Regions from separate parts of the Bacillus sp. SRL543 genome, predicted to be linked through region 1. Evidence: predicted binding sites of a transcription regulator. Region 1 holds the regulator's gene; the other holds the start of a gene.

Region 1 (15,990 bases):
GGATTCCCTCGTTTAACAACATATCTTGTTTGCTAATAGTTAGCCACCTCCAAGGTTTTGTGCGAATACAACGTCTGAGTCAAGAGCAGCACAAGCTGCAGAACCTGCACCGAATCCCACGCTGCATCCAGCATGACAATGACAATATTACATCATAAAGCTTTTTAGACATATAAAAAAGTGCGGATGAAATCACCCACACTTACGAAACGACAAGTTAAAAGCTGTTTCCGTAAAACCTGCCAACTGCTCTTTGCGTCAGCCAGGTGAGAAGCGGGTGCTTCTTCTTTTCCTCAAAGCCGTATTCAATTTACCTAAGTAACTATATCACAAATGATATTTTCATGTCAAACGAATAGATGTTTTTATCACAACGATTTGAATTCTATCAAAGAAATTGATTTCTGGCAATAGTTTTCGCGGTTTTTTTTCATAATCGATATAATTATTGGCTGAATTAAACATTGTTGTTGATTTCGGGCTCATTTAGCCAGATATTCAGCACAGCTGAAAGGCGTGTGAAACAGAGTTTCACACGAATGAGCCCAAAATCAACTTTGCTAACAAAGTTTAACTATTAAAAAAAGAGGCCGAAGCCTCCCTTTAATAATTGTTATCTCGCTGTATCTTCCTTCAGTGCATCCTTGAATACATCAAATGACATTGTCTCAGACTTCTGCTCACCGTATTTACGGACATTGACCGCATTATCTGAAACTTCCTTGTCGCCAAGAACAAGCATATAAGGAATCTTTTGCATCTGTGCTTCGCGGATTTTGTAGCCGATCTTCTCATTGCGGGCATCCAATTCCACTCTGTATCCTTGAGCCTGGAGCTCTTCCTGGACTTTTTTCGCATAGTCGAAATGGGCGTCCGGAGAAACAGGGATCACCTGTACCTGTACCGGTGCCAGCCATGTCGGGAATGCTCCTTTATATTCTTCGATAAGGAAAGCCACAAAGCGTTCCATTGTTGATACGACGCCGCGGTGAATGACGACCGGGCGGTGCTGCTTTCCATCTTCGCCTACATAAGTGAGGTCAAAGCGCTCTGGCAGAAGGAAATCAAGCTGTGCAGTTGAAAGGGTCTCTTCTTTGCCAAGCGCCGTTTTCACCATCACGTCCAGCTTAGGGCCATAGAAAGCTGCCTCTCCTTCTGCTTCATAGTAATCAAGCCCAAGCTCGTCCATTGCTTCCTTCAGCATGGACTGTGCTTTTTCCCACATCACGTCGTCATTGAAGTATTTCTCAGTATCCTGAGGGTCACGGTAAGACAGGCGGAAAGAATAATCTTCAATGTTGAAGTCTTTATATACTTCAAGAATCAGGTGGACGACGCGCTTGAATTCTTCCTTGATCTGATCAGGGCGCACAAAGATATGGGCATCATTCAAAGTCATCCCGCGGACACGCTGCAGTCCTGACAGCGCCCCGGACATTTCATAGCGGTGCATCGTGCCAAGCTCCGCAATCCGGATCGGAAGCTCGCGGTAGCTGTGAATGCTGTTTTTATAAATCATCATATGATGCGGGCAGTTCATTGGACGGAGGACAAGCTCCTCGTTATCCATTTCCATGACAGGGAACATATCCTCCTGGTAGTGGTCCCAGTGTCCTGAAGTCTTATAGAGATCAACATTTGCCATTACAGGCGTATAGACATGCTCGTAGCCCAGGCGCTGTTCCTTGTCGACGATGTAGCGCTCAACGATGCGGCGGATGGTTGCACCCTTAGGCAGCCACATTGGCAGTCCCTGGCCGATTTTCTGGGAAGTCATGAAAAGATCAAGCTCTTTGCCGATCTTCCTGTGGTCGCGCTCTTTCGCTTCCTCAAGCAGGCGCAGATGCTCAGCCAGGTCTTCTTTCTTAAAAAACGCTGTCCCGTAAATGCGCTGCAGCATTTTATTGTCGCTGTCTCCGCGCCAATATGCGCCGGCAATGCTGAGCAGCTTGAATTCCTTGATCTTGCCTGTTGAAGGTACATGGACGCCGCGGCAGAGATCTGTGAAATCGCCCTGTTCATAAAGGGTGACAGTTTCCCCCTCCGGAATGGCTTCAATCAGTTCAAGCTTGTACTCATCTCCGATTTCCTTGAAGAACTCGACCGCTTCTTCGCGGCTGACCGCCTTGCGGTTCACATCAATGTTTTCATTGACGATTTTGGCCATCTCTTTTTCAATCAGCGGCAAATCTTCAGGAGTTAATGACTCTTCAAGATCGACATCATAATAAAATCCGCCTTCAATGACAGGGCCGACACCGAATTTGGCGCCCTTGTGCAGGCGTTTGATGGCCTGTGCCATCAAGTGGGCTGTACTGTGGCGAAGAACCTCGAGTGCTTCATCACTGCCCTGTGTGACGATTTCAATGGAACCGTCTTCTTCTATCGGCCTGCGAAGATCGTACATTGTGCCGTTCAGCTTTCCGGCTAGCGCTTTTTTCTTCAATCCCGGGCTGATGGATGCAGCCACATCCTCTGTAGATGTCCCTTTCGGAAATTCCTTTACAGCTCCATCCGGAAAAGTCAATTTAATTACTTCTGACATGAAAATTCCTCCTTATGTGATTAAAAAACAAAAAAACCGTCCCTAAAGAAGGGACGAGCTGTATTTAACACGTGGTTCCACCCAAATTCCCAGACGCAAAAAATCACGCAGTCCGGCTTAGTGAGGGATATAACGGTCCCATGCCCGCCAGCCAATACTTGGGCCAATGATAAACGGCGAATCTCTTCGTCGTCTGCTGCACCCGGCTATTTATACGGGCGCAAAGTCACTGTCCTTTTCCTGGCTGTTGTTCGGAGGCGGTAAGCATCTCATCCGTGCTGGGAAGTTTTCAGCCTTGGCTTCCCTCTCTTTGAACCGTAATGGAATACCCTTGTCCTCGTCGCTACATTTGTGGTGTTTGAATTATTATGTACGTTATTATAGTAGTTTATCTTGGAAAAATCAAGGGATTTCAGATTTTCTCCCTGCCTGCTGCAGAGAGGACCTTTTTCAGTTCTGTAAAGGCTTCAAAAGGCTGGATGAACACTCTTTCCTCAAAGATATTCCGGACGGTCCGGGCGAGCGGAGAGTCTGGTTCATCTGTATAAAGATATATGGCGGTCGGCGCCATCGAAAGCAGCGGGGCGATTGTAACGGAATCGACGTATACCGGATGATTAAAAAGCAGTCTGCGGTCTACCATCTTCAAGAGCTCTGCCCGCTTGATCTCAGAGAGCCCGCCATCATAAAAAGCATTTTCCTCCCCCATCAACAGATGGACAGCACTGCGCTTAGGGGCCCTGCCCTTCAGGAAGTCCCTCAGCATATGGATGAACATCTGGTATTCCTGTTCCATCTTATATTCATCAATGGAAAGCGCTGCATACCGTTCAAGCTGGTCCATCATTGGGCGGAGACGGAATTTTACAAAAGAATCGAACGAAAATGAAGTGATGTTCCCTGACATCAATTCATCAATCGCCACACTAAGGCTTTCCTCCGGTCCAGGACCTTCCAGAAACGCAGATAGATCGTCCCTGTTTCCCTCCAGGATGGAATGGATAATATCCATTATCTGCTGCTGTTCTTCCTCATCTTCATAAAAATACTGCTCCGAAAGAATCCTGCGGAACCAGTCATCCTGCTTAGTTTCTATAATGAAATGCATAATCGCCTTTTTTACAATGTCTGCATGTTCCTGTAATCCGCCCTGCCTGACCTGAACAGTATGCCCGTCTTTAAGTTGAAGTGCTGATATATGACAGGATGACAGTCCAAGCTCCAGGAGATCCTGCAGTTTCCTCGCATCCTGCTGATTTTGGAAAATGATTTCAATCAATCATATCCCCCCTTGTTTATTAAACAATATCCGAAGCTGCAGCAAGCGCTGGGAGATATTCTCTCCTTCCTGACCATACGGCTTCCTTCGTTAATATCCCTGATTCCATGTATATGGGAAACTTGTACAATTTAGAAGCAAATGCGGAACAGAAGGGGATAAAAAAGGGGGGGAAACAGTTGCACACCAAAATAAAAACTGCCTTTGCAAAGGCAGTTTTCATCATTATTCTTTATACACGGCGGTTCGGCCCGTCAACGAGAACCGGCTCAGACAGGTAGCGGATGCGCTCCATGATCCGGCGCGCCTTCATTTTTTCTTCTTCACCGCGCTGGCTGTAGGTCAAATGGTGCTCCAGCCCCTGCATATCAAAATTGGATGTAAAGAAGGTTGGCAGATTCTCCAGCATCCTGAACTGCAGGATCGGCCCCAGCACCTCATCCCTTGTCCAGCTGGACATTGTTTCGGCGCCAATATCATCAAGCATCAGGACCGGCTCGCGCTTAATGGCCTCAAGCTTTTCATTTAAGGTTGAATCTCCGATGCTGCTTTTCATTTCCCTTAAAAGCTCCGGGACATAGACGATCATGGACGAGATTTTCTTCTTGGCAAGCTCATTGGCGATTGCACCAAGCAGGAAGGACTTGCCGACCCCGAACTTCCCGTAAAAATAAAGTCCCTTCTGCCTTGTACCCGGCTTATAATTCTCGACGAAGCTTTCCGCTTTATCAACTGCATCCAGTCTGGTATCCAGGTAAACATCAGCAAAGGAGGCGTTGACAATCTCTTTTGGAATATACAGGCTCCGGATCAGCTTCTCATTTTTCTTCCGTTCATCATGGATCACCTTGCGCGGGCAGCGATTGTATTGGACATCAATGATCCCTCTCCTGATGACCAGTTCAGGGTGATAACCCTGCATCATATTTTTGCATTCCCCAAGGCTTGGACATTCTCTGCATTCCTTGCTCTGCTGTGCATACTCCGAGAGCTTGATCATGCTTCTTTCTGCCATTTCATTTGTAATTTCTGCACGATGTTCCTGGAGAAAAGCTTTTACATCAGGATGAGAGAAAATTTCCTTTTTTTGCTGCTCGTACCTCTTTTGAAAGCTTTCATTGCCTGCAAGTTTTCTCAGTGTCTCATTGATTCTTTCCATTCTGCCACCTCCTTATTTCCGATATTTTTTAAGCCTTTCCTCCAAGGCCCGCCTTTTTTCCTCATACTGAGAGTCATCTGCGGCAGCAGCTTTTTGCGGCGGCTCTTCCTGCTGCTCATCAAACCAGTCTGGCAGCGCTTCTTTTCTGATCGGCTTTTTAGCTGAAGCAGGCTTTGACTTTTTGCCTTCTGCCCACTCCAGATACTGGCGGTGTTCATTTTTGGCCAGCATCATCGCTTCTTTAACCGTTTTAATCTGTTTTCTTGCCCAATGCCCGGCAATCTTTTCTACATATGCTTTCGTCAGTTTCATATCTGTCTTTAGCATAACATACTGAATCAGAACATTAGCAACGCCAGGGTGCAGCTTCTGCTGAAACATAACGTCCTCTATGATTTGCAGATCACCCTTGGAGGGATCTGCCCCGCCGGATATATCCTTTAACAGCTGGCGCGGAGAAGTGATCTCCATATATCTGATCAATTCTTCTTCCTGTGTTTTCGGCTCAGCGGCCTGTACCTGATGGATGCCTGGCTGGATCCGGTCTATGAGGGACGGCAGCTGGTCCTGATGCTCAAATTGATACCAGTCACGTGCCGACTTCCTCAATTCTTCAATATTGATGTCATTATCTTCCGTCATGGCACTGATCAGGATGTTTTTCATCTGCAGGGCATCAATGCCATAAAGGAAGGACAGGTTGCTGATTGCCTCCCGGACCTTCGGGGTCAGCGCCGACTTGGGAAGAAGTGATTCATTCAGGCCTGCTGCAAGCAGTTCAAAATCAAAGGATGAGCCTCCGATTTTTATCTCTTCAGGGCTTGTTCTGCCTATGAAGGTAAATCCCTCTTCAAGCGACACATCCCTCCCTGTATCCTGGTCAGGTGAGAAAGCGGCAGGATGGCCTGATTCATACACATCCTGAAAGGCTTTAGTCACTTCGTCATAACCCTGCATCACGCCGGAATCATGGTCACAGAAAAATCGTTTAAGCCTCAGAAACTGATTTTTGCCGATTTTGCGATACAGATAGATGTTAAGCATTCCATCCAGGAAAAACTGCTCCGGACTCAGCGGCGGCTGCAGTTCGTATATAAAAGAGCGGCTGCCTTCATCATTTTTTACGAACGCCTTCAAAAGGCCGATCCCTTCAAGCTTCAGTCTTGCTTCATAGATTTCCTTTAAGTTCATCCCCATGAAATTCATCAAGCTATGATGGGTATTTGATTGAGACCAGAGCCTGTTTTCCTCCAGTTCAGCCCATAGCGTCATATATAAACTGAGACAGGATGCCCCGATTAAGGGCTGGTACAGCAACGTAAGCACCTTTCGGTCATAATCATGCAAAAGACCGCTCGCGGCCACTGCATAGCGGTCAATCGGAAGCATTTCTTGCCAATGCTGAGTCATAGCTGCCAACCTTTCTACGATCTTCGGGAAACCAGCCAAAAAAAGAGCCAAAGACAGTCTTTAGCTCGGCTCTGGCTGCAGGCACCTCAGTGCATCACTTCCAAAAAATCATTGTTCTTTTTTGATCAATTCTTTCAGCTCATCGATAAATACGTTGATATCCTTGAATTGCCGGTAAACAGAGGCAAACCTGACATAAGCAACCTCATCAATTTTGGCCAGTCTGTCCATGACCATTTCACCGATAAATTCGCTTTTTATTTCAGAAACCCCCTGGCTGCGAAGCTCCTTCTCCACTTCTGATGTCACTTCTTCAAGCTCCTTAAGGGCAACAGGGCGTTTTTCACAGGCCTTGATCAGGCCCCTCAGCATCTTATCGCGGCTAAACTCCTCGCGTGTGCCTTCCTTTTTTACGACAATGAGGGGTATCTCCTCCACCTTCTCGAACGTGGTGAAGCGATAGCCGCATTTCTCGCACTCCCGCCTTCTGCGAATGGAACGGCCGTCATCGACCGGACGGGAATCAAGGACGCGTGTATTGTTATTCTGGCATGAAGGGCATTTCATACAATCAGCTCCGTATCCTCATTCATGTACTTGCTGGCCGTTTCTCTGCACGAAGGCCATTCTGTTTCTATCATATAAAAAACACATCAGCGGTACAAGCTTCCGCTATTCAGCATTCCTGCCGGAACCAAGATATGTAAGCTCTTTATCCAGCCTGCTATAGAAACCTGTGATTTCCTTTTTCAGGGCAGGAAATGCTCCAGTAGGGGAAAATTGCTCAGTCGATATATTTACATCAATGGCAGACTCCATTCCCCTTACAGACACAATGGTGATAATGGCAAAGTACTTTCTGCCGCGGGTGATTTCCGCAGCCATTTCTCCATGCTCCTTGGCAGAGCTGATCATTTTCACGCTGGGATCCTTCCGCAGAACGTTTTCTGCAGTTTCAAAAGCCTTATTAAAGCTGGCCTTATAGTATCTTGTCCGCAGATTCTCATCCCGATGGCTTTCACTTGTTTCACACTGTTTTTGAAAGCGGCCGAAAACTGTCCGAAAAATTGACATCCATTCACCCTCCGAGTTATCACTTTTCTTTATTTTAACACAAGAAAAGCGCAAGCGCCTTGCCAAAAATGGAACGCAGACTAAGAACGCCACGTCCTGTGGCAGCGTATGCATGATTAGCTTCCTGGGGGCCTCAACACGATCCTCCCGGAAAGGCGTTCTTTGTCTTTTTGGGAGAGTCAGCTTGTGACCTGGAGGGGGCAGGCGCAGCTGCTAGACAGTAACCGCAGTTGTAAAAACTATCTTATTTTTTTGAGATCGTTCTGACCTGCTGTCCGGCCAATATAAAAAGAGGTGTACGGATACACCCCTTTGATTTGTCAATTTATCAGTTTGTCATTTTTATAGTGCGTTTGCTTGAGCTTGCTTAACTTGAACAGGACCCATGCCGCGAGGAATTTCGATATTCTCACGCGTTTGAGCGCCTAACTCTTCCGCAATATAGTCTGCAGCAATGTTAGGATCAAGATCTCCGCATGTGTATACATCAATGCTTGCATAGCCATGCTCCGGGAAGCTGTGGATTGTTAGATGAGACTCGGAAATGATTACCACTCCGCTTACTCCCTGCGGCGCAAACTTGTGGAACGCGACTTCGCGGATTTCTGCACCTGACTTCAATGCAGCCCCCACAAATGTCTGCTCAATAAATTCCATATCATTCAACTTTTCAAAATCGCAGCCCCATAGCTCTGAAATAACATGACGGCCCATTGTTTCCATATTCAAATTTCCCCCTTTTTAAAAATACAAGCGAATTAATGAGCTTCTTCATTTTTACTGGCCAATAACTACCACGGGGGAAAGTTAGTCCAGAGAGGTCCTAACCCTTTAAGTAGCCATCACTGCCAAAATTCAAGAAGTTCACGAGGAATAGTATACTTTGTTTATATTTTTTTTGCAACAGGAGTTTTTGATTTTTTTAGATGTGTATTTTATCTTAATTAATAGATGGAAAAAGACTGGAATAAATCTCAAAAAGCTGGTTTTTTAAGGGTTAGCCATAGGTATGGGGAGGTTGATTTCCGTTCCAGGCACTTCGCTTTCCGCGGGGCGGCGCTGAGCCTCCTCAGAGCAAGCTCTTGCGGGGTCTCAGCTTTGCCGCTGCAATCCCGCAGGAGTCTTCGTGCCTTCCACTGCAATCAACTGGTTTTTAAAATTTTTTTAAAGGCAAAAGCCTAGTACAAAAAAATAAAAACAGGGGAACGGAAGATTTCTTCCGTTCCCCCTGTTTTCTAAAACAAGCGTGCTTTAATAAACAAGCATCAGCTTACAATTTCTCAGTGTTGTCAGCCTGCTTTTACTTCTGTTAGTTTAGTCATTTTTCCTGCGACAAAGTTAACGAGGTCGACGACTCGGCAGGAGTAGCCCCATTCGTTGTCATACCAGGCGAGCACCTTTACTTTGTTGGGGCCGATAACCATTGTTGAGAGGCCGTCAATGATGGCAGAATGTTCATTTGTATTAAAGTCGACAGATACGAGCGGCTCTTCTGTGATATCCAAAATGCCCTTCATGCCTCCCCTTGCTGCAGCTTCAAAGGCATCGTTGATTTCGTCGGCCGTCACTTCTTTATTCAGGTCCACCACAAGGTCAACCAGCGACACATTTGGCGTCGGGACACGGAGGGCCATTCCGTGAAGCTTGCCCTTCAGCTGGGGGAGTACTAGGGAAAGGGCTTTGGCGGCTCCTGTCGATGTCGGAATAATCGATTGTCCGCATGCCCGTGCACGGCGCAGGTCCTTATGAGGATTGTCGATATTTTTCTGATCGTTTGTGTAGGCATGGACGGTCGTCATCAGTCCGTTTTCAATCCCGAATTTTTCATCAAGCACCTTTGCGACAGGCGCCAGGCAATTTGTGGTGCATGATGCGTTAGAAATGATGTCATGCTCATATATATTTAATGCGCTTTCATTTACTCCCATCACAATAGTAACATCCTCATTTTTACCCGGGGCAGTCAGTATAACCTTTTTAGCTCCCGCCTCTAGATGGAGCGCTGCTTTTTCGCGGGAATTGAATTTGCCTGTTGCTTCAATGACAATATCGATCTCCAGGTCCCTCCACGGGAGCTCAAGGGGATCCCTGCTTGCCAGCAGCCTGATGCGCTTCCCGTTTACGATTATTGCATTATTTTCAGGAATCACTTCGCCTTCAAACATACCGTGATTCGTATCATATTTGATTAAATGAGCCAGAGTTTCAGCAGGATAGCTGGCGTTGATTGCTGCAATTTCAAGATTTTCCTCCATAATTGCCTTTCTGAACACCATTCTTCCGATCCTTCCAAAACCATTAATCGCTATTCTCGCCATCATTATACGGCCCCTTCCGAATAAGTGTTATACTTTAGCTGTTTATCCTTACGATTAGTATAACATATATAAAAACTTTTGTGCTCATGATTGTGCACATTTTCAAAAAGTCTAATTATTCAGAATAACATTTTTGGACCTTATTCAATATAGTCTGCTTCACACCTTTTATGAACGGAAAGACCAAAGCAAAAGCTATAAACATTTAGCTTCATTAAGCATAAAAAAGAGGGAAGGCATCAGCTCTTCCCCTTTTCCTCCGGCAGCCACAGGTCCAGCAGCCCCAACAACTGCTTCTTCGTCTCTTCAATGGTGCCATTATTATTAATGACGGCATCTGCCAGCCTTACTTTTTCAGGAAGAGGCATTTGAGAATTGATTCGTGCCTCCGCTTCTTCCTCACTTAAAGAATTCCGGTTCATCAGACGCCTCAGCTGAGTTTCCCCATCTGTATAAACAAGCAATGTCTTATCAGCCAAATGTTCCAGCTTGCTTTCGAACAGCAGCGGTATATCCAGCACTACAAGCTGCTCCCCTTTTTGGATGGCCTGTTCTTTTTTCTCCAGCATCCTTTTACGGACAGCAGGATGGACAATCGCATTAAGAGCAAGCCGTTCCTCTTCATTGTGAAAAATGATAGCGCCTAGCTTTGTACGGTCAATTTCTCCATCTGGCTGCAGGATCTCGGTTCCAAAGCGGCTGACAATACCATCATAGGCTTCTTCGCCCTTTTCAACCGCAAGCCTTGCTTCCAAGTCTGCATCAATGACCGTAATCCCTTTTTCCATCAGCATGGCGGATACGGTACTTTTTCCGCTGGCGATGCCTCCGGTCAACCCTATTACTAACGGCATATTCTGTCCTTTCCAGACTCGTTATATTTTCCAGATTCCAATGACAATCAGCAAAAGCCCAGGTATGAAAGAAAACCGCTGCACCCAGCTGCTGTGGCTGAAAATGGCGCCGATCTTCATTCCAGCAAAAACAAAAAGCGAGCTCATCGCAGCCACCGCGGCGGCTAGATAGCCAGGAGAATAGCCCAGCATAGCGGCTCCTATCCCGGCTCCAAATGCATCCAAAGATAAGGCAAGGCCCAGCATAAATGCTTCTATCCCTGTAATCGTGCCCGATTTGTCAAAATCGGCAGCCAACGGCTTTTGCAGGATGTTTATAACAAGACCTAATGATTTAATTTCAAAATTAACAATCGTTTTTTCGTGGGGAAGTACATCCTTTGATTTTTCCGGACGGAAAAACTGGTATAAGACCCAGGCTCCAAGGAGAATCAAAAGGATTCCGCCAAGACTCTCGGCAGCTTGAGGTGAGAGAAAACTCTCGATCACATGGCCGATGGTCATTGCTGTTATAAGCGTTATAGCCGAACAGCAGGCAATAATCATAATCGACTTAAGGGGTATGCTCATTTTCCTTAACCCATATGTCAAGCCAACACTGAAACTGTCAAGACTGACAGCAAATGCAAGCATAAGAAGTGAGAGAGTGTGTACCATGGATCATGCTCCTTCCTCCTGTAAATCGCTAGGATAGTATATGGAAGAAGCCAATCCAATGTTAAACGAAATGCGGAAGCGGCTTGCCCAGGGACACAAGCATAGAGCGCCAGGGAATAAAAGGCGTTCTTTGCCTTTATTTCCTGGGTGACTTATGACTCGAGTCCCTAGCCCCTGCAGCTGGACAATCGAAATGCGGAGGGCAAAAGACCCTCTACTTCACCTGGCACACAGGGCAAAAGACTGTGCCCCGCCCGCCGACGATGATTCTTTCGAGTGTGCTGCCGCATGATTTGCATTCCTCTCCTTTTCGCCCGTAAACGAAAAGCTCGAGCTGGAACATGCCGATCTGGCCCTGTGAATTCACATAAGACCTGATGGTGCTCCCTCCCTTCTCAACTGCTTCAGAAAGTGTGGCGACAATTTCCTTATGCAGCCTGCCTATTTCATCACCAGAAAGAGAGCTGGCCAGCCGTTCAGGGTGGATGCCTGCTCTGAACAGCGCCTCATCCACGTAGATATTCCCCAGTCCAACGACCGCTTTCTGATCTAAAAGAGCAGTTTTGACCGCTCGATTTGTCCCGGCAAGCCGCTGCTGCAGAAACTGGGGTGTAAATTCTTCCGAAAAGGGCTCAGGCCCCAGCTGGGACAGGGGCAGACTCGCAAATTCCTCTCCCTTGGCAAATAGATGCATTGTACCGAATTTCCTTACATCCCTGTAGCGGAGTTCAGAGCCGTCTGTGAAATGGAAGATAACATGGGTATGCTTATCCTTGTCCTCTTCTTTTGAATAAAGAGCATACTTACCTTCCATGCGGAGATGGGAAACCAAAGCATAATCATCTGTGTAAATGATCAAGAACTTCCCCCGCCTCCCGACATCCAGGATAGTCTGTCCGGCGAGGGCATCGGCAAACTGCTCAGCTTCGCCAGGCTGCTTGATCATTTTCGGCCAATGGATGGAAACTTGTCCGATCTCTTTGCCGCTGACAAGCTCCTTCAATGTTTTCCTGACCGTTTCTACTTCAGGCAATTCAGGCATGATTCATTCTCCTTTCTATCTCTTGACCCAGACTGTCGGCAAGGAAGAAAGCGCCCGGCTGTATCCAAGCGCTTTCCTCCTTCTATTTCGCATCAAACCATGTTGGTCCGTAAGAAAAATCAACTTTAAGCGGAACATCAAGAGCCACTGTGTTTTCCATCACATCCGGCACAATTCTCTTCAAAGTTTCTATTTCTTCCTCAGGTGCTTCAAATATCAATTCATCATGCACAGATAAAAGAAGGCGGGCTGCCAGTCCTTCTTCACGGAGCCGGTCGGCCATATCAATCATGGCTTTTTTGATGACATCGGCAGCGCTTCCCTGTATAGGGGTGTTCATGGCTGTCCGTTCTGCGAAGCTCCTTAAATTGAAATTCCGGCTTGTAATTTCAGGAAGATACCTTCTTCTATGAAGAAGGGTCGAAACATAACCCTTCTGCTTCGCCTGCTGGATGATGTCATCCATATACTCCTGGACACCCGGATAGCTTTTCAGATAGCGGTCGATGAACTGCCCGGCTTCCTTCCTCGTAATACCCAGGCTTTGCGACAGCCCGTAGTCGCTGATTCCATACACAATCCCAAAGTTGACTGCTTTAGCATGGCGCCTCATGTTCGAAGTCACTTCATCCTGTGTAACATGGAATACCTCCATTGCGGTCTTTGTATGAACATCCTGATCTTCACGGAAAGCCTCAATCAGCTTTTCATCGCCGGCAATATGCGCCAGCACCCTTAGCTCAATCTGTGAATAGTCGGCTGCAAAAATGACCCAGCCTTTTTCAGAAGGAACAAAAGCCTGTCTGATCTTTCTGCCTTCTTCAAGGCGGATCGGAATATTCTGCAGATTTGGATCTGTCGAGCTGAGGCGCCCCGTCTGTGTGAGTGCCTGATTAAAACGGGTGTGAACCTTACCGGTTTTCTTATCGGTCACCTTCAGCAGCCCTTCAATATAAGTCGACTGAAGTTTGCCCAGCTGCCTGTACTGAAGTATTTCCCTGATGATCTCATGTTTCTCCTCCAGCTTTTCCAGGACATCGGCAGAAGTTGAATACCCTGTCTTTGTCTTTTTAACAGGAGGAAGTCCGAGCTTCTCAAAGAGAATGACCCCAAGCTGCTTAGGGGAATTGATATTGAAAGCTTCGCCGGCAAGTTCGTGGATGCGCTCCTCAATATCTCCCAGCTTCTGGTTGATCTGTTCTCCCATCGCTTGAAGCCTTTCGAGGTCGACCTTGACGCCCTGCGACTCCATATCAGCGAGAATAAGCGAAAGCGGCATTTCCAGATCATAAAAAAGCTCATACTGCTGGTTTTCCTTCAACTCATCTTCAAGCTTGTCCTTAAGCGCCTCCAGGGCTGCAGCTTTTCTGGCAAGATGCTCCGCAAGCTCTTCCTGTGCAGGAATTTTTCTTTTTGCACCTTTCCCGTAGGCCGCATCATCCGTCTGGACACCATTGTACCCGTGGCGCTTGGCAACCGAAGCAAAGTCTTCAATCGATTCTGACGGATTGATGATATAGGATGCAATAAGAAGGTCAAATTCCACCCCTTTTAAGTGGATGCCGTGGTGGCGCAATGCAACCTCCGTCCGCTTGGCATCGTAGACAATCTTCTTTTTCGACTCATCCTCAGCCCACTGCTTGAAGGTATCCGAGCTTAAAGCAAGATCAGCCGGAATAAAATAGACCCCATTCCCGCTGGCAGCTGAGAGGCCGGCGATTTTGGCTGTATGATAATTCTCCTCAAGCATCTCGACATACAGTGCAGTTTCATCCGCAAATAAATCTTTAAGGATATTTTCTGCTGTTTCAAACTGGATGTCCTCAAGGGGTGCGGCAGTTTCTTCAGTTTCCCCGCCCCCGATTTTCTCAAGGAGCGAGTTGAATCCAAGATCCTTGAAGAGAGAGACGACTTTAGCCTGGTCATAGCCTGAATAGCCCGCATCTTCTACCTTTACTTTAACAGGCGCTTCCCTTGTGATGGTAGCGAGCTCCTTGCTCATCACCGCAAGATCTTTGTGCTCTTCAAGCTTTTCCTTCAGCTTCTGGCCGCTTACACGATCAATGGATCCCAGCAGATTTTCAAGCGTTTCAAATTCCTTCAACAGCTTGATTGCTGTTTTCTCCCCTACCCCGGGCACCCCTGGGATATTGTCTGAGCTGTCTCCCATCAGGCCTTTCATATCAATGATCTGACCGGGTGCCAGGCCATATTTTTCCCGGATATGCTCTGGAGTATATTCCTCGATATCCGTTATTCCCTTGCGGGTGATTCCGACGGTAGTATATTCAGAGCTTAATTGGGTCAAATCCTTATCCCCGGAAATGACCTTCACCTCGAAGCCTTCCTGCTCTGCCTGGAGAGAAAGGGTGCCGATGATATCATCTGCCTCATAATTCTCAAGCTCGTAGCGTGGAATCTGATAGGCATCCAGCAGATCGCGGATAAAAGGGAATTGTTCAGACAGCTCCGGCGGAGTTTTTTGCCTGCCTCCCTTATATTCCGTGAATGTTTTATGGCGGAAGGTTGTTTTTCCTGCATCAAAAGCAACCAGAATATGAGAAGGATCTTCATCCTCCAGGATGCGCATGAGCATCATAGTAAAACCGTAAATCGCATTTGTATGTATGCCTTTATCATTATTCAGCAGCGGAAGTGCGAAAAAGGCCCTGTATGCAATACTGTTTCCATCAATCAATACAAGCTTTTTAGCCAATGGTCCATCCTCCTTGCAGCATAGTTATCGAAAGCCCGGGATGCGCTCTTGGTTTGGCGCCGCCAAGGCTTCAGCCTGGCATTATAGAAGCAAAATAAAAAAACCGTTATTCTTCTTTCATTTTATCACGACTGGATAAAGAAAGAAAAATAACGGCGCTCATCTATTTCCTGCTAGTTTGTATAACCCATCAGCAGGCGGGCATACGGCGAATCGGAAGGAAGCACAATGACAGACTCCCCATCGATCGTCTTTTTATAAGATTGAAGTGTTCTATAAAGAGAGTAGAATTCAGGATCTTTTGAAAAAGACTTATTATAGATCCGGGCAGCTTCTGCCTCTCCCTCCGCACGGATGGTTTCTGCTTCAGCCTGCGCCTTAGAGAGCATCTCCTTGACGTTCATGTCTGTTTCCGCTACGATCCGATTATTGTCTGCATCACCTTGAGAAAGGTATTCCTGCGCCTTTGTTTCACGCTCGGAAATCATCCTTGTATACACCGACTGCTCATTCTCACTTGGCAGGTCAGTCCTCTTTATCCTGACATCTGTTACAATGATTCCGTATTGGTCATTGGACAGCATCTCATTCACCTGCTCTGTAATCCGGTCATTGATCGAGCCGCGGGAAGAGGCCTCCTCATCATTGATGATTTCATCATATTCCAAGTTCCCAAGCTCTGCCCTTACAACCGAGTAGATGAATTCCTCCATCCTTGACTCTGCTTTTTCCATCGTCTGGGCATTTGCAATCAGCTTTTTCGGGTCCTCGATCCTCCAGACAGCATAATTGTCGATGATGATTCTTTTCTTATCTTTTGTATTGATTTCCGCCTCATTTACATCATATGTCATCTGATACTTCGGCAAGGAGGTAACACTCTGGATGAAAGGAATTTTATAGCTGAGCCCGGGATCACTTTCGATCCTGACTACC
Region 2 (15,990 bases), 310 kb from region 1:
TGAGGAATGCCATTCTCAAAGGAATTGCGCTGGGTTATATCAAGGAGGCGGAAATGGATCGGTGGGTGTATAATGAGGACTCGTAAATGGACGCTGGATGAACAGGCCGGGTTCCTGAAGAGGACAGGTGAACTTCTGCAGAGAGGCTATCCGCTCAGCGAAGCAATCGAATCCCTGGCCTATCATCTGCCTGACGACAGAAAAGCCGCAATTTCAGAGAGTCTCAATGAACTGAAAGAGGGGCACCCTTTTTTCCGGATTCTCACAAACCTCAAGTTCAACCCCACTTTAATCGGCTATGTCTATTTTGCCGAGCAGCATGGCGGTCTTGCAGAAGCCTTTATAGACGGAAGCGCTGTTATGGAGAAACGAAGCCAGGATATCAGCAGCCTTAGAAAAATCCTCTATTATCCGCTGTTCCTCATGTCAGCCACATCTATTCTATTTTTCTTTGTCCAGCAGACTCTCCTCCCGAGGTTTACTTCGCTGTTTTCTTCCATGGATTTAGAAACCAATTTCTTTACCGAAGCGGTAATGCTGGCTGGTGCCGTATTTCCAATACTTGCTGTCCTTTTCCTTGCCATGTCCGCAGCCGCATTTTTGTATTATTTCCTTAGATTCAAACATCTTCCGCAGATCGACCAGAAACGGCATCTTGCTATGCTTCCTGCAGCCGGACCTCTGCTCCGGCTGTTTTACACCCAGTATTTCACGGCCCAGCTGGGCTATCTTCTAGAAGGCGGGCTCTCAGTCTCTGAGGCTCTCCTCTTATTTCAGCGAAATCCCCGGCAGCCTTTTTACAGCGAATTAGGAGAGTCGATAAAAATCAGGCTCAGAACAGGAGAGAAACTGGATGATATTTTGTCCGGCTTTGCTTTTTTTCAGGAAGATCTTTCACGGATCATCCGCCATGGCGAGAGAAACGGCAAGCTTGGGCAGGAACTGAGGTTTTACAGCATCCACTGCATGGAGGCTTTCGAGCGGAAGATCCATGCCGGCCTCAAAATCATCCAGCCAGTATTATTCTCCATCATCGGCGCACTTGTGATCTCCATGTACCTGGCCGTGATGCTGCCAATGTTTCATCTATTAAATGGATTATAAAGGAGAGGAACCAATGAAAAACGAAAAAGGGTTTACCCTTATAGAAATGATGATTGTCCTGCTTGTCATCTCTGTGCTGCTCATCATTACCGTGCCGAATATCACCAAGCATAATTCGAAAATCAACAGCAAAGGCTGCGAAGCATTCATCAAGATGGTCCAGGCCCAGGTCCAGTCTTATGAGATAGAGCATAAGAAATATCCGTCCGGAATAGAGGAGCTTGTAAGCGATGGGTATTTAAAAGAGGGCGAAACATCCTGTCCGAATGGCAGCAGTATTTCTATCAGTACAGATGGGGAGGTCACCCGGCTGAATAATGGCTAAAGGGGAACGGGGATTCACACTAGTTGAAACGCTGCTTGTTTTCTCCATATTTCTTCTGATCTCTTCTTTGGCTGCTGTATATATCAGCCCTCAGGCAAGCCGGCTTGAAAGCAGGCTGTTCTTGTCGGAGCTTCAATCAGATCTCTTTTTCGCACAGCAATATGCCATTTCCCGCCAGGAGGCGGTCTCCTTTTATTTTTTTCCGGATGAAAACCGATATATGGCAATCCCGCCGAATTCTGCTGCCATTATTGACAGGCGCTACGCGGAGGATATCACCATTTACGAAGACACCATGAAATTGTCCTTCCGCTTTCTCCCCAGCGGAAATTTGAGCAGTTTTGGGTCGATGTATGCCGATGCAGGAGGGAGCACATACAGGATCACGTTTTTAATAGGGAAAGGAAGGTTTTATATTGTTAAAGAATGAAGGCTTCTTTCTTGCGGAGCTTATCCTCAGCCTGTCTGCCTGGCTTGTTTCAGCCTGTGTGCTTTTTCCGCTGTTCTTGCATGCGTCTGGCCAGGCAGAGGAACAAAGAAAAAGCTCTGAAGCAGTTCAGGTCTTATATGAATACCTGCAGATGAAATCTGCAGGACATGCTCCTGCTATGCTGTACCATGATAGCTATCCCGTGGAGGAGATGAAACTGGATGGCCTGGCCGTGGAGGTTTGTGTTCACTATGAAAAAAACGACAAGCAAAAAGAAAAAATCTGTGACCTGTTTTTTACGGAATGAAGGCTTTACGCTCGCCGAGATGCTGTTCAGCTTTAGCATCTTCATCATTATCGCTTCACTGCTCCCCCTTTCGCTCAGATACCTGGATGATGGGGAAGCAGCAGAAAAGAGGCTGCAGAGATTGGAATGGGAAATCTTTTCTGCACAGCTGAAAAAAGAAGTTCATATGAGCGGGAATATTAGTGTAAATGAAGGGCGTTTGACGCTCGCGGGCAGCGGCGAGTCTGTCAGCTTTGAAAAATACGGCAGCAATCTCAGGAGGAGGGTGGACGGAAAAGGGCATGAAGTGGTTTTGCAGAACATACAGGCGGCCTCTTTTTCCTTTCAGGGCAAGAGCCTGCTTGTAGAAGCCAAAAGCCGGCAAGGACAGGATTTCCATGCTGTGATTGTGCCATTTATCGAGGGTGATCAAAATGCTCCGGAATGAAAGGGGCTTTGCTTTTCCTGTGTCGCTCAGTGTCCTGCTGGCTTCGTCCCTGTTCCTTCTTATCCTGCTTGGCCAGAATGTAACGGAAGCCGGGATGCTGAAAGAAAAAGAACTGATCCTCAAACAGGATTATTATCTGCTCTCCTCTGTTAAAAGGCTGGAGAGGAAGCTTCAGGATAGCGGGGAGGAAGAAATCCTTAAGCCAGGCAGCTTTATATTTAAAGAAGGAACGGCAACTTATACGATTACAGAGCTTGCTGGATCGCTCTTCCAGATTTCCTTTACACTGGCCATAGAAAAGCAAAGGCCGATTGTTTCGTATGCGTTTTATGACAGAGACCGCGGAAAAATGATAAAATGGACAGAAAAAAAGTGAACGGAGATTCGCCTGATGAACACAATCTACTTAATCGGCTTTATGGGAGCGGGAAAGACCACTGTCGGCAGAGCGCTGTCCTCTGCCCTTGGGAAGCCTGTTTTTGATATGGATGAAGAAATAGAAAAGGAAGCAGGTATAAGCATCAAGGAGATGTTTGCCCAGAAAGGCGAGGATTATTTCCGGAAGCTGGAGACGCAAATGCTGGAGCGTTTGTCGGCGAGTGATAGTATCGTCACTACAGGAGGCGGTGTCGTTTTAAGGGAGGAAAACCGCGAGCTTCTAAAAAACACCGGAACTGTCCTGTTCCTGCATGCTTCTCCTGTGGAAACGATTAAAAGGCTTGCCGCCGATACGGCACGTCCGCTGCTAGAAGGCAGCTTAGAACAGAAAGTAAAAGTTCTCTATCAATCGAGGCTTCCATTGTATAAGCAAGCCGCCGACCATATCATTGAAACTGATGGCAGGTCAATCGGTTCCATCGCTGCAGAAGCGGAGCTCTGTTTGAAAAGCTGATGTCCGGGACATACTTTGACTAAAGAGAGGTGTGTCCGATGAAGACCAATGATTATGTGAAATATGTAACCCAGACTTTCGTGAAGTATATGGACCAGCCGAAGGATGAGCGGAAAAAACAGAAGGAAAGCCGCAGGGATGAAAAAGAGCCGTTCCTATTTAAGTGGTTCGGGATCATTCCATATGCACTGCTGGCTGGAATGAAAAAAGGAAAATCGGCAAAACGGCAATAGAAAAAGCGCTGTGAAGGCTTGCCTGAAATAGCAGGAAAGCATGCTCAGGCCGCCGGTGGGTGAGCAATGAATTGCCGGAACTAAAAGAAGAGAAGTGCGGGCCAGGCCTGCGCTTCTCTTTTTTTCGGGAGATAAAGAAATACTGGAAACTATCCAGGGGTGATGATAAGGAAGTAAAGCCTTAAGATACTCCCTTATCTTGTACCAGCATATGAAATAGCAAGAGAAGGGGAGCGGCGAATACCGGACAAGCAGTGAAAATGTGTGAAAGCCATGCCGGTTCTGCCTAAACGGCCGCATCCGTCAGATAGAAAAGCCCGCCGTTTACAATAGAAACATTGACTTTTGGCTCATATTGATCCTGCAGGGCAGCTTTTTCATTTTCATATGTCTCGTTCGGCTCTTCGATATCTTCATAAAAATGTTCAAGCAGATCAAGATCCTTTTTCCACCGCTCCCTTGCTTCGTCAGCCCATCCGTGTTCCTCTGAATCAATCTGGGCCTTCAGGAAGCCTTCAATCCTGCTGATGCCGCTCTTGGGCATGATCAGGGGAGACAATGTGAACGAATAGTCCGGGATCTTCGGCGTAAGCTGCAGCTGGAGCAGGCGGTCATGGAAATCTTCGACCATTTGGCCGTTGAGCAGCTGCAGTCCGATTGATTTGAATACATCTCTTTTTCTGTCGCATTGATAAGAAATTTTCACATTCATGCAAAGCCATGGCCTTAAAGGCGTCTGCCTGCCCGGAGGGGAAGCATGCTGTTCGTACAGCCGGATGTAGCCTGCCAGGCTTCGTGCCGACTGAAAAATCTGATGCAGCCGTGGTGAGCCGAAATGGATCGTTTCACCCTTTAAATCAGGAGGGGCAAGCTGCCGGTTAGTAATGAACGTCAGCTTCATCGGGTTCGGGATGCCGCCGGTCTTCTCAAGATAATGCCAGTAGAAGGGGCGGTTCATCAGCTCTTTATCAAGCTCAATTGTCAGCTGGACCGTCATATAGCCAGGCCCTTCCTCAGTGATATCACAGCCGTTTGCGGTAAAATAGCGTGCCAGGAATTTACGGATTTCCTGCTGCTGCATGTGCGCCGCCCTCCTTCATTTCTTCAGCAAGCTGTATCATGCCATTCAAGTTCTCCATCTTAATTCTCATCTCTCCCTCTGAAGCCGATCTTCCGAAAATATCTGTCAGATGGTCCTCGATGCTTCCGAAGTCAAGCTTTGCGAGGATATCATCAAGCTCCCCGATGACTTTTTCAAACAGATGAATCTTCTCATACAGCAATTTGAGGATATGTTCTTCAACAGTATCTTTGACTGCGAAATTATAAATCATCACATCTTTTTCCTGGCCCAAACGGTGGATCCTTCCGATTCTCTGTTCAAGGCGCATCGGATTCCATGGCAGGTCATAATTGATAATATGGCTGCAGAATTGAAGGTTGATCCCTTCACCGCCGGCCTCTGTGGCAATCAGGACCTGGACATTGTTCTTGAAAAGCTCTCTCATCCAATCCTTCTTCCCCCTCTTGAAGCCGCCCCTGAAAGGGACCGAACTGATGCCGTGCTGCTTCAGGAACCACTGGAGGTAAAGCTGGGTCGCCCTGTATTCTGTGAAAATGATGACTTTGTCATCGATGCGTTTGATAATCTCGAGTGCTTTTTCCGCTTTGGAATTTCTCTGTACCTTCTCCACCTTGCTGACCAGGAACTGAATCTGTTCCTGAAACATATCAGAAGGGGCTTCCTGGCGGGCCACCATATTGCGGAGCGTATAAAAGACTGCCTCCCGGCTGCTGCAGGCCTCGCGCTGCAGGGTCATGACGGAGAACTGGCTTGAATTGACCCAATCTCCTTCCCCCCTCAATTCTGTGACAGACTCGTACAGATCTCTTTCTTCCTTGGAAAATTCAATCGGCATGGTCTCTACATGGCGTTTGGTCCATTCAATTCCGGTATCTGCCCGCCTGTTCCGGATCATCACTTTATTGACTAGTTCTTTCAGGTGGGCATTGTCATCAAGCGAGCGTGAATCTTTCTTATATTTTTCATAAAAAGCTGTTTCATTTCCCAGATGGCCCGGCTTCAATAAAGAAACGAGATTGAAAATCTCGCTTATCCTGTTCTGGATGGGAGTAGCCGTAAGGAGCAGGCAGAATTTCTTTTTCAGGCTTTGGACAAATTCATAGTTTTTCGTTTTGCTGTTTTTAAGCTTATGTGCTTCATCAATGATGATCAAATCATAATCAAGGGAGAAAATGATATCTCGGTGCGGATTCCTTTTGGCTGTATCTATGGAAGAGACTACCACATCGCACTGCTCCCACACATAAGCCTTGCGCTGGGCAACTGCAGGTATGTAGAATTTTGTGTTCAGCTCGATTTCCCACTGGGTGACAAGGGAGGCCGGAACCAGGATAAGGACTTTTTTCACGAGACCCCTAATCATATATTCTTTTAAAATCAGCCCCGCTTCAATCGTTTTTCCGAGCCCGACCTCATCCGCCAGGATTGCCTTTCCGTTCATATTTTCAACCACCTGCCTGGCTACTTCCAGCTGGTGGGGCAGCGGCGTCAGGTCCGGCAGGTGCCCTGGAGCCTGGAGGCCATGGAATTCGGGGATGATGGTATGCTGCTCGACCTCTGCTGCAAGTCTGTAAAGCTCCCAATTCCCCCACGGGCCGTCATTGGATATCCTTGAGAGAAACTCGGTTTGCCATGTAGAATCAAAATCGATCTGGACCGGCATGGAAAAACAGCTCCTTTGCTTGTAGTTAAGCCCCTCCGGGCGATGCCCCTGGGGAGTTTTGCTGGTAAAAAGAAGCGTCTCAAATTATATATTGCCCAATCTGAAATAGGATGGTAGGATGATAATAGCTTTGAATGTTTCGAAATTTGTCATTAAACAAATTTTGGCTCCAAACGGCCTTTTGCAGCATGAAAGCTGCAGATTCTTCATTGAATAGTATGGCCATTTTGGAAAAAATTATAAATGCGGATGAGAATAAGGGGAGAGACTGTGTATACAGCGCCGAAGGAGCAAGCATTCATGTGAATCTCTCAGGCAAAAGAACCCTTGTTGGACGCGGCTCTGGAGAGTGCTTCGTTTAGGAAGCCACCAAAGGGGAAAACCGGTAAAAGGTAAACTTTCAGGTGCCAGGACAGAGACCCTCGTTAGGAACGGGGGATTGCTCTGTCCTTTTTTCGTGCCCAAAACCTTCAGGCTCTCAGGCCTTATGGTTAGCAATCTTGTATTTATTATTTGGATCAAGGGGGACAAGTGAATGTCGCAGCTAAAACGTACACCATTATATGAGGAATACCGGAAGCTTGGAGCAAAAACCATCGATTTTGGCGGCTGGGATCTGCCAGTGCAGTTCACAGGCATCAAAGATGAGCATGAAGCGGTCAGAACAAAAGCAGGTCTGTTCGATGTATCCCATATGGGCGAGATAGAAGTGAAGGGGCAAGCCAGCCTGGATTTCCTGCAAAAAATGATGACCAATGATATCTCCAAGCTGAAAAGCGGCGGTGCCCAGTATACCGCAATGTGCTATGAAAGCGGCGGGACTGTTGATGATTTGCTTGTGTATAAATTTGAGGACGACCATTACCTCCTGGTTGTCAATGCGGCAAATATAGAAAAAGATTATCAGTGGCTTGAAGATCATCTGATCGAGGGCGCTGACATCAGGAATCTTTCCGAGCAGACTGCCCAGCTTGCCTTGCAGGGACCTGCAGCTGAAGGAGTTCTCCAGAAGCTGGCAGGCGAAAAAGATCTATGCGAAATAGGCTTTTTCAAGTTCAGCAGTGAAGTGGATCTGAAAGGAAAGAAAGCGCTCGTTTCCCGCACCGGCTATACAGGCGAGGATGGATTTGAGATCTACTGCCATTCGGATGATGCTCCGAGCCTCTGGAATGATATCCTTGAAGCCGGTAAAGAAGAAGGTGTGCTGCCTTGCGGGCTTGGCTGCCGTGACACCCTGAGGTTTGAAGCAAACCTTGCACTGTATGGGCAGGAGCTGTCGCCTGACATTACCCCCCTTGAAGCCGGAATCGGTTTTGCTGTAAAGATTAATAAAGAAGCAGATTTCATCGGCAAGCCTGTCCTTAAGCAGCAAAAGGAAAACGGTGTGCCGAGAAAGCTGGTCGGAATTGAAATGATTGACAGGGGAATCCCGCGCCACGGCTATCCGGTGCTGGCGAATGGAGAGCAGATCGGCGAAGTGACGACAGGCACACAGTCACCGACCCTGAAGAAGAACATCGGCCTTGCCCTGATCAAGACCCAATATGCGGAGCTTGGCAATGAGGTAGAAATTGAAATCCGCGGCAAACGGCTGAAGGCAGCTGTAGCTGCCACACCTTTTTATAAAAGAGATAAGAAGTGACGGAGGGGAAAAACATGACGCATCGCTATCTGCCAATGACCGAAACTGACAAAAAAGAAATGCTTGAGAAAATCGGGGCAAGCTCGATCGATGAACTGTTCAGTGATATACCTGAAGCTGTCAGGTTTAAGGGAGAGTATAATATCAAACCGGCAAAGCCGGAAACGGCATTATTGAAGGAGCTTACTAAGCTTGCAGCGAAGAATGCCGACCTCAGGTCCAATTCTTCGTTCCTTGGAGCCGGCGTCTATGATCATTATATGCCGGTGATTGTAGACCACGTCATTTCCCGCTCTGAATTCTATACGGCCTATACGCCGTATCAGCCGGAGATTTCCCAAGGTGAGCTGCAGGCCATCTTTGAATTCCAGACAATGATCTGCGAGCTGACAGGAATGGATGTGGCCAACTCTTCCATGTATGACGGCGGGACAGCGCTCGCTGAGGCAGCTATGCTGTCGGCCGGCCAGACGCGCCGCAAGAAGATCCTGATCTCTGAGGCTGTGCATCCGGAATCGAAGGATGTTGTCCGGAGCTATGCCAAGGGGCAATATATCGAGGTTGTCGAAATCCCGCATAATGACGGCATCACAGACATGGATGCATTGAAGGAACAGATGGACAGCGATACAGCTGCAGTCATTGTTCAATACCCTAACTTCTTCGGGCGCATAGAGCCGCTTAAAGAGCTGGAGGAAGTCATCCATGCCCATAAGTCCATGTTCGTTGTATCAAGCAATCCGCTTTCACTGGGCGCATTGACGCCTCCAGGCAGGTTTGGCGCTGATATTGTGGCAGGGGATGCTCAGCCGTTTGGAATCCCGACAGCATTCGGGGGACCTCATTGCGGTTATTTTGCGGTCACCACCAAACTGATGAGAAAAGTGCCGGGCCGCCTTGTCGGGCAGACGGTTGATGAAGAAGGGCGCCGCGGCTTCGTTCTTACCCTTCAGGCAAGGGAACAGCATATCCGCCGTGATAAAGCGACTTCCAATATCTGCTCTAACCAGGCACTGAACGCTCTTGCTGCATCTGTCGCCATGACAGCCCTCGGCAAGAAGGGCGTCAGGGAAATCGCTGTCCAGAATATGCAGAAAGCACGCTATGCCATGGATCAGTTCAAGAAGGCCGGATTTGCGCTCGCTTTTGAGGGCCCGATCTTTAATGAATTTGTCGTAAAGCTGAATGCACCAGTCAAGGAGGTCAATAAGAGCCTGCTGGATAAAGAAATCATCGGCGGCTATGATCTTGGCAGAAGCTATCCTTCACTGGAAAACCATATGCTGGTTGCCGTGACAGAGCTTCGCACGAAAGAAGAAATCGATACTTTTGTTAAAGAATTGGGGGATTACCATGCATAATCAAGACCAGCCGCTGATTTTTGAAATAAGCAAGCAGGGCCGCACAGGCTACAGCCTTCCGGATCTGGATGTACCTGAAGTGGATTTGTCTGAATTGCTGCCTGAAGGATATCTTCGTGAAGAAGAGCCTGAGCTTCCTGAAGTATCGGAACTGGACATCATGAGGCATTATACCGCCCTGTCCAAAAGAAACCATGGTGTGGATTCAGGCTTTTATCCGCTGGGATCCTGCACGATGAAATACAATCCGAAGATCAATGAAAATGTGGCACGCTTCAACGGCTTTGCCCATATCCATCCGCTGCAGGAAGAAAGCTCTGTCCAGGGTGCATTGGAGCTGATGTATGATCTGCAGGAGCACTTGATTGAAATTACCGGAATGGACGAAGTAACGCTGCAGCCTGCAGCAGGTGCGCATGGGGAATGGACTGGCTTAATGATGATCAGGGCCTTCCACGAAGCGAACGGGGATGCCGGCAGGACCAAGGTTATCGTCCCTGATTCAGCGCATGGAACCAATCCTGCCTCTGCAACAGTAGCCGGCTTTGAAACCGTGACGGTAAAATCAAACGAATATGGCCTTGTGGATCTTGAAGATCTGCGCCGTGTAGTCGGATCGGATACGGCTGCCCTGATGCTGACGAACCCGAATACACTTGGCCTGTTTGAAGAAAACATCCTTGAGATGGCCGAGATTGTCCATGGGGCGGGCGGAAAGCTTTATTATGACGGCGCCAACCTGAATGCTGTCCTTTCCAAAGCGCGCCCTGGAGATATGGGATTCGATGTTGTCCATCTGAATCTCCATAAAACATTCACAGGGCCTCACGGAGGGGGAGGGCCCGGCTCAGGTCCGGTTGGTGTCAAGAAAGACCTGATACCATATCTCCCTAAACCGATCGTTGCTAAGCGCGGCGGGGAATTTGTACTTGATTATGACCGCCCGCAATCAATTGGAAGGGTCAAACCGTATTATGGAAACTTCGGCATCAATGTGCGCGCCTATACTTATATCCGCACAATGGGGCCGGACGGCTTGAAGAATGTAACAGAATTCGCTGTCCTGAATGCGAATTATATGATGAGGCGCCTTGCGGAATATTATGATCTTCCATTCGACAGGCACTGCAAGCATGAGTTTGTCCTCAGCGGCAAGCGCCAGAAAAAGCTTGGCGTCAGGACACTTGATATTGCGAAGCGCCTGCTCGACTTCGGCTATCATCCGCCAACCATCTACTTCCCGCTGAATGTAGAAGAGTGCATCATGATCGAGCCGACTGAAACCGAGTCAAAAGAAACGCTGGACAGCTTCATTGAAGCCATGATCCAGATTGCCAAGGAAGCGGAGGAAAATCCGGAAATCGTGCAGGAAGCGCCGCATACAACGGTCATTGGCCGCCTGGATGAGACACTGGCTGCAAGAAAACCGGTCCTCAGGTACAAGAAAGAAGCATAGTTCTGTTTTGTATTTAGGGGCGAAACACAGCATTGGCGCTGTGCTTCGCCTTTTTTCTTTGGGCTTAGTCTGTTACGTGCTGATTTTGGGTTCGTTTGTTTCACGCACCCTCTTTTGAGGATTGGAATGCACCGTTTCAAAATGCTGAATGCGATTACAAGAAAAAAGGGTCCTGCCTTAGGCTGGACCCTTTTTTGCTCATGTATAGAAGGGAAGTGCTTCCCTTATTTCTTCGCTTTGATTTTGCCTGACCATTTTTTGAAGCCGCCCTGCAGCTGGTGGAGGTCTTTATAGCCCCTTCGGTATAAGAACTGGGCAGCACGCCCGCTCCGCATCCCGCTTTGACAGTACAGGTAAACAGGCTTGTCCGGGCGGATTTCCTTCATGCGCATTTTCATCTGGGATAACGGGATATTCCTGGACCCCAGGATGTGGCCGGCATCGAATTCATTCGGCTCGCGGACATCAATGAGCTGAGCTTTCCGGTATCCTGCGCGGAATTCATCCTCTGTCAGCGTCTTAACGACTTTGCGCTGATATAGCCATGTAACAACAGAGTAGGTAACAAAGCCCCCGATAATGATTAACAGAATATAAAGTGTTTCCAATGTGACTTCTCCTTTCACGTATAGCTACGCCAGTTTTTATTATATAAGCCGGCAGGCATGTGAGTAAAGGAATTCCTGTAAAATTCATGTATTTCTCACGTTTTCGGACTTGCTGGAGAGAAAGCCGGCGAGAAGGGAAATTAAAATATTAGGCAAGGGCTGTTTGCTTTGTTTTTTCCGTCCATTTTGATAGACTAGAAAACATGTGCAAGACTCATAACATGAAAAAGAGGGTTACATATGGCAAAAGAAACTTGGAGATTTATTGATTCGGGATTTGGTTCCCCATCTTTCAATATGGCTTTGGATGAGGCACTCCTCGAGTGGAACAGCGCGGGGAAGATCCCGCCTGTCATCCGCTTCTACGGATGGGATCCGGCAACACTGTCAATCGGCTATTTTCAAAAAGCGGAAAAGGAAATCGACATGGACGCCGTCAAACAGCACGGCCTCGGGTTTGTCCGCCGTCCGACTGGCGGAAGGGGCGTCCTGCATGAACATGAGCTTACCTACAGCGTCATCGTTTCTGAAGACCATCCTGAAATGCCGAAAACCGTTACTGAGGCTTACCGGGTGATTTCTGAGGGAATTCTTAAGGGGTTCCATAACCTGGGGATGGATGCATACTTTGCTGTCCCCAGGACGGCTGAGGAGAGGGAGTCGCTGAAGAACCCGCGTTCTTCAGTATGCTTCGATGCACCAAGCTGGTATGAGCTTGTTGTTGAGGGGAGAAAGGTTGCCGGAAGCGCCCAGACAAGGCAGAAGGGTGTCATCCTCCAGCACGGATCCATCCTGCTCGACCTTGATGAAGATAAGCTTTTCAGCTTGTTCAAGTATCCGAATGACCGTGTGAAGGAAAGGATGCAGAGAGCATTCAAAAGCAAAGCAGTCGCCATCAACGAGCTGAGCAAGGACAAAGTCACGATCGGGCAGGCAAAGGAAGCCTTCAGAAAGGGATTTGAGGAAGGACTTGGCATCCATCTCGAACACTATGAGCTTTCGGCTGAAGAAATGGATTATGTGAACAAAATTGCAAAAGACCGATACGAAAACGATGAATGGAATTTTAAAAGATAAAAAGCGGCCCTGTCGCTTTTTTTCTGTTTGATGCTGAATTCTGTATACCCAAATTAAGAATATTTTTCCAAGGGGGCTGCATCTAAAACGCAAGCCCCGAAATTTGCCGAAAATAATCGTTTACTGTCATTAATCGGACAATATCTCTTCTTATCTCTGAAATCTAGTTTTTCTCGAGTTTGACAAAATCAAATTGATTTGACCTTAAATACAATATATAGTGGTGTCGAAAATATTTTATATACTATATATTGATTTTGGGGTTTTATATATGATAACTTTAGGGTATTCAAAAAAACAAATAGAAGCTTGGCTTTCTATTAAAAATAGGAAGATACATTGAAGGAGCTGTGTGTATGTCTGTCGTTCTAGGACAAAAAGCAAAAGTGAACATCGAACAATTAAACAAGGATATCCGCCTATTCCCCCAGGTGCATCCGATCACCCCTGATATGAAAATCACCCATAAAGGGGTTTCGCGGCTGGTCATGCTGGACCGCTATACGTTCAAGGATACAGAAAAGATCACTCTGGCAAACGGGGACTTCGTCGTCCTGACTGTCAAAGAAGATCCAAAATTTCCTGCCCGCGGCCTTGGCTTCATCCAGGAGATTGACTGGCAGAACAAGACAGCCAGAGTTTTGGTGGAGGAAGAATTCCGCGGCGTCCTTGATAATCCGGAAGAACCGGTGATTACGAAATCGCTGGATGTGATCGAGAAGCCGCTTGAAATCTATTATGAGCAGATTGCAAAGCGAAATGCGACAGGCCTGGCAGCTGCAGAGGCAACAGAAGAGAAGCGCAAAGAATGGTTCGGGAAATTTTACCGAGAACTTGTCAGCCTGAATTTCATCCCTGCCGGAAGGGTGCTTTACGGCGCTGGCGCGGATACGGATGTTACTTACTTTAACTGCTATGTCATGCCGTTTGTGCAGGATTCCCGCGAAGGGATTTCAGAGCATCGCAAACAGGTAATGGAAATCATGAGCAGGGGCGGCGGCGTCGGAACAAACGGATCGACCTTAAGGCCGCGCAACACGCTTGCACGCGGAGTGAACGGCAAATCCTCCGGTTCGGTTTCATGGCTTGATGACATTGCGAAATTGACTCATCTGGTTGAACAGGGCGGTTCAAGGAGAGGTGCGCAAATGATTATGCTCACCGACTGGCATCCTGATATCATCGAATTCATCATCTCGAAAATGCAGAACCCGCGCATCCTCCGTTTCCTGCTGGAAAACACACAGGATGAAACAATCAAGCGGTATGCCAGCGAAAAGCTGAAGTTCACCCCTCTGACTGAGCAGGAAACCAATATGTATCAGGGAATCATCAACTATAAGCAGATCCCCGGACTTGGCGGGTTCAACGAGAAAATCATCAGGGATGCGGAAAACAAGCTTGCTGCCGGAGGCAATTACACGGTCCATAATCCGGAGTTCCTGACAGGCGCCAATATTTCCGTGTGCCTGACAAAAGACTTCATGGATGCTGTTGAAAAAGATGCAGAGTACGAGCTGCGCTTCCCTGATGTGGAGTCATATGATGCCGATACTATGAAGATCTACAATGAAGAATGGCATAAAATCGGCGATGTGCGCGAATGGGAGAAGCTTGGCCATAAAGTGCGCACCTACCGCAAAATCAAGGCAAAAGAGCTCTGGAATCTGATCAATATCTGTGCAACCTATTCAGCAGAGCCGGGCATTTTCTTCATCGACAATGCGAATGATATGACAAATGCACAGGCATACGGACAGAAGGTAGTAGCGACGAACCCTTGCGGAGAGCAGCCTCTGGCGCCATACTCAGTCTGCAATCTGGCCGCAGTCAATCTTGCTGAAATGGCAGACAAGGAAAACAAAACAGTCGATTTTGAAAAGCTGGCCCGCACTGTTGAAGTTGGTGTCCGCATGCAGGATAATGTCATTGACGCCACGCCATATTTCCTTGAAGAAAACAAAAAGCAGGCATTAGGAGAGCGCCGTGTCGGACTTGGCGTCATGGGACTGCATGATCTGCTGATCTACTGTGAAACAGAATACGGTTCAGAAAAAGGCAATGAACTGATCGACAAAGTATTTGAAACGATTGCTGTGACCGCATATAAAGCTTCTGTTGAGCTCGCAGGCGAAAAAGGCAGCTTCCCGTTCCTTACAGGGGCAACGGATGAAGAAACAAGCAGACTCCGCCAGAACTTCACAGAGACTGGATTTATGCAGAAAATGCCAGAAGATGTGAGACAGTCCATCCTTGAAAAAGGAATCCGCAATTCCCATCTGCTGACTGTAGCACCGACAGGATCCACAGGTACAATGGTCGGGGTGTCTACAGGGCTTGAGCCATACTTCTCCTTCTCTTATTTCAGGAGCGGCCGGTTAGGGAAGTTTATTGAGGTTAAGGCAGATATCGTACAAGAGTATCTGGACCAGAACCCTGACGCAGATCCTGAGAACCTGCCGGAATGGTTTATTTCCGCTATGGAGCTTTCCCCTGAAGCGCATGCTGATGTTCAATGTGTCATCCAGCGCTGGATTGACAGTTCTATAAGCAAGACGGTCAATGCACCAAAGGGCTATAGTGTTGAACAGGTGGAAGGTGTGTATGAACGCCTGTACCGCGGCGGAGCGAAAGGCGGAACAGTCTATGTCGACGGTTCCCGCGACTCGCAGGTCCTTACGCTAAAAGCGGAAGAAAACACCTTCGATGAGGAAGAAACGAAAGAAGAAAAGCCGAAGCAGCGTGTTGTGCTGGTTGACACAATCAGTGACCTCAGATCGACAGATGTAACCATAGGCTCTGAAGTAGGCAACACCTGCCCGGTCTGCCGCCAGGGCAAGGTAAAAGAAATCGGCGGCTGCAATACCTGCACAAACTGCAATGCCCAGTTGAAATGCGGCTTGTAAAATTTTCATAAACTGTAAAAAGAGGATGGAAAAATTTTTCCGTCCTCTTTTTTTCGGTTTCATCCCAAAAAAGCTCATACTACAAAAAAGTGCCGGAGACATGCCGGCAGCCAAGAATAACAGAAACGGGGTTATAAAGATGAAACCATTCATGCCGCAGCTTGTGTATATAGAACCGAAAGCGCTTGAATATCCTTTGGGGAAGGAACTGAAGGAAAAATTTGAGGAGCTTGGCATTGAAATCCGCGAAACCACTTCCCACAACCAGGTGCGCGGCATCCCGGGGAATAATGAGCTTCAGCAGTACCGGAATGCAAAATCGACACTCGTAGTAGGAATCAGGAGGACGCTTAAATTCGATACGTCCAAGCCGTCAGCCGAGTATGCCATCCCGCTTGCAACAGGATGCATGGGGCATTGCCATTACTGCTATCTGCAGACAACCCTTGGGAGCAAGCCGTATATCCGCACCTAT

What was found. The regulator NrdR, encoded in region 1, represses ribonucleotide reductase genes. The targets are predictions, from matches to a motif close to AACACNATATATNGTGTT.
Region 2: AC4E8B_RS17390 (vitamin B12-dependent ribonucleotide reductase) is a predicted target of NrdR. The motif match lies at 12,817-12,834, and genes of this name have one in related genera.

What each region holds. Positions count from the first base shown of each region.
Region 1 covers NZ_OZ481794.1:3,695,181-3,711,170, forward strand. Annotated here, with positions in the region: gene infC (translation initiation factor IF-3) at 1-22, opposite strand, end outside; ribosomal protein L20 leader region at 169-295, opposite strand; gene thrS (threonine--tRNA ligase) at 614-2,545, opposite strand; gene AC4E8B_RS18910 (putative sporulation protein YtxC) at 2,958-3,824, opposite strand; gene dnaI (primosomal protein DnaI) at 4,057-4,983, opposite strand; gene AC4E8B_RS18920 (replication initiation and membrane attachment family protein) at 4,996-6,393, opposite strand; gene nrdR (transcriptional regulator NrdR) at 6,502-6,960, opposite strand; gene AC4E8B_RS18930 (hypothetical protein) at 7,066-7,467, opposite strand; gene speD (adenosylmethionine decarboxylase) at 7,810-8,190, opposite strand; gene AC4E8B_RS18940 (glyceraldehyde-3-phosphate dehydrogenase) at 8,757-9,788, opposite strand; gene coaE (dephospho-CoA kinase) at 10,025-10,639, opposite strand; gene ytaF (sporulation membrane protein YtaF) at 10,661-11,296, opposite strand; gene mutM (DNA-formamidopyrimidine glycosylase) at 11,511-12,338, opposite strand; gene polA (DNA polymerase I) at 12,421-15,054, opposite strand; gene hflC (protease modulator HflC) at 15,228-15,990, opposite strand, start outside.
Region 2 covers NZ_OZ481794.1:3,388,188-3,404,177, reverse strand. Annotated here, with positions in the region: gene comGA (competence type IV pilus ATPase ComGA) at 1-86, shown strand, start outside; gene comGB (competence type IV pilus assembly protein ComGB) at 73-1,104, shown strand; gene comGC (competence type IV pilus major pilin ComGC) at 1,118-1,429, shown strand; gene comGD (competence type IV pilus minor pilin ComGD) at 1,422-1,859, shown strand; gene AC4E8B_RS17450 (phosphatase) at 1,846-2,166, shown strand; gene comGF (competence type IV pilus minor pilin ComGF) at 2,111-2,593, shown strand; gene comGG (competence type IV pilus minor pilin ComGG) at 2,580-2,969, shown strand; gene AC4E8B_RS17435 (shikimate kinase) at 2,985-3,485, shown strand; gene AC4E8B_RS17430 (YqzE family protein) at 3,524-3,718, shown strand; gene AC4E8B_RS17425 (YqhG family protein) at 4,005-4,799, opposite strand; gene AC4E8B_RS17420 (DEAD/DEAH box helicase) at 4,777-6,465, opposite strand; glycine riboswitch at 6,715-6,802, shown strand; glycine riboswitch at 6,806-6,883, shown strand; gene gcvT (glycine cleavage system aminomethyltransferase GcvT) at 7,001-8,107, shown strand; gene gcvPA (aminomethyl-transferring glycine dehydrogenase subunit GcvPA) at 8,122-9,468, shown strand; gene gcvPB (aminomethyl-transferring glycine dehydrogenase subunit GcvPB) at 9,461-10,924, shown strand; gene AC4E8B_RS17400 (rhodanese-like domain-containing protein) at 11,149-11,532, opposite strand; gene AC4E8B_RS17395 (lipoate--protein ligase family protein) at 11,773-12,609, shown strand; gene AC4E8B_RS17390 (vitamin B12-dependent ribonucleotide reductase) at 12,966-15,515, shown strand; gene splB (spore photoproduct lyase) at 15,655-15,990, shown strand, end outside.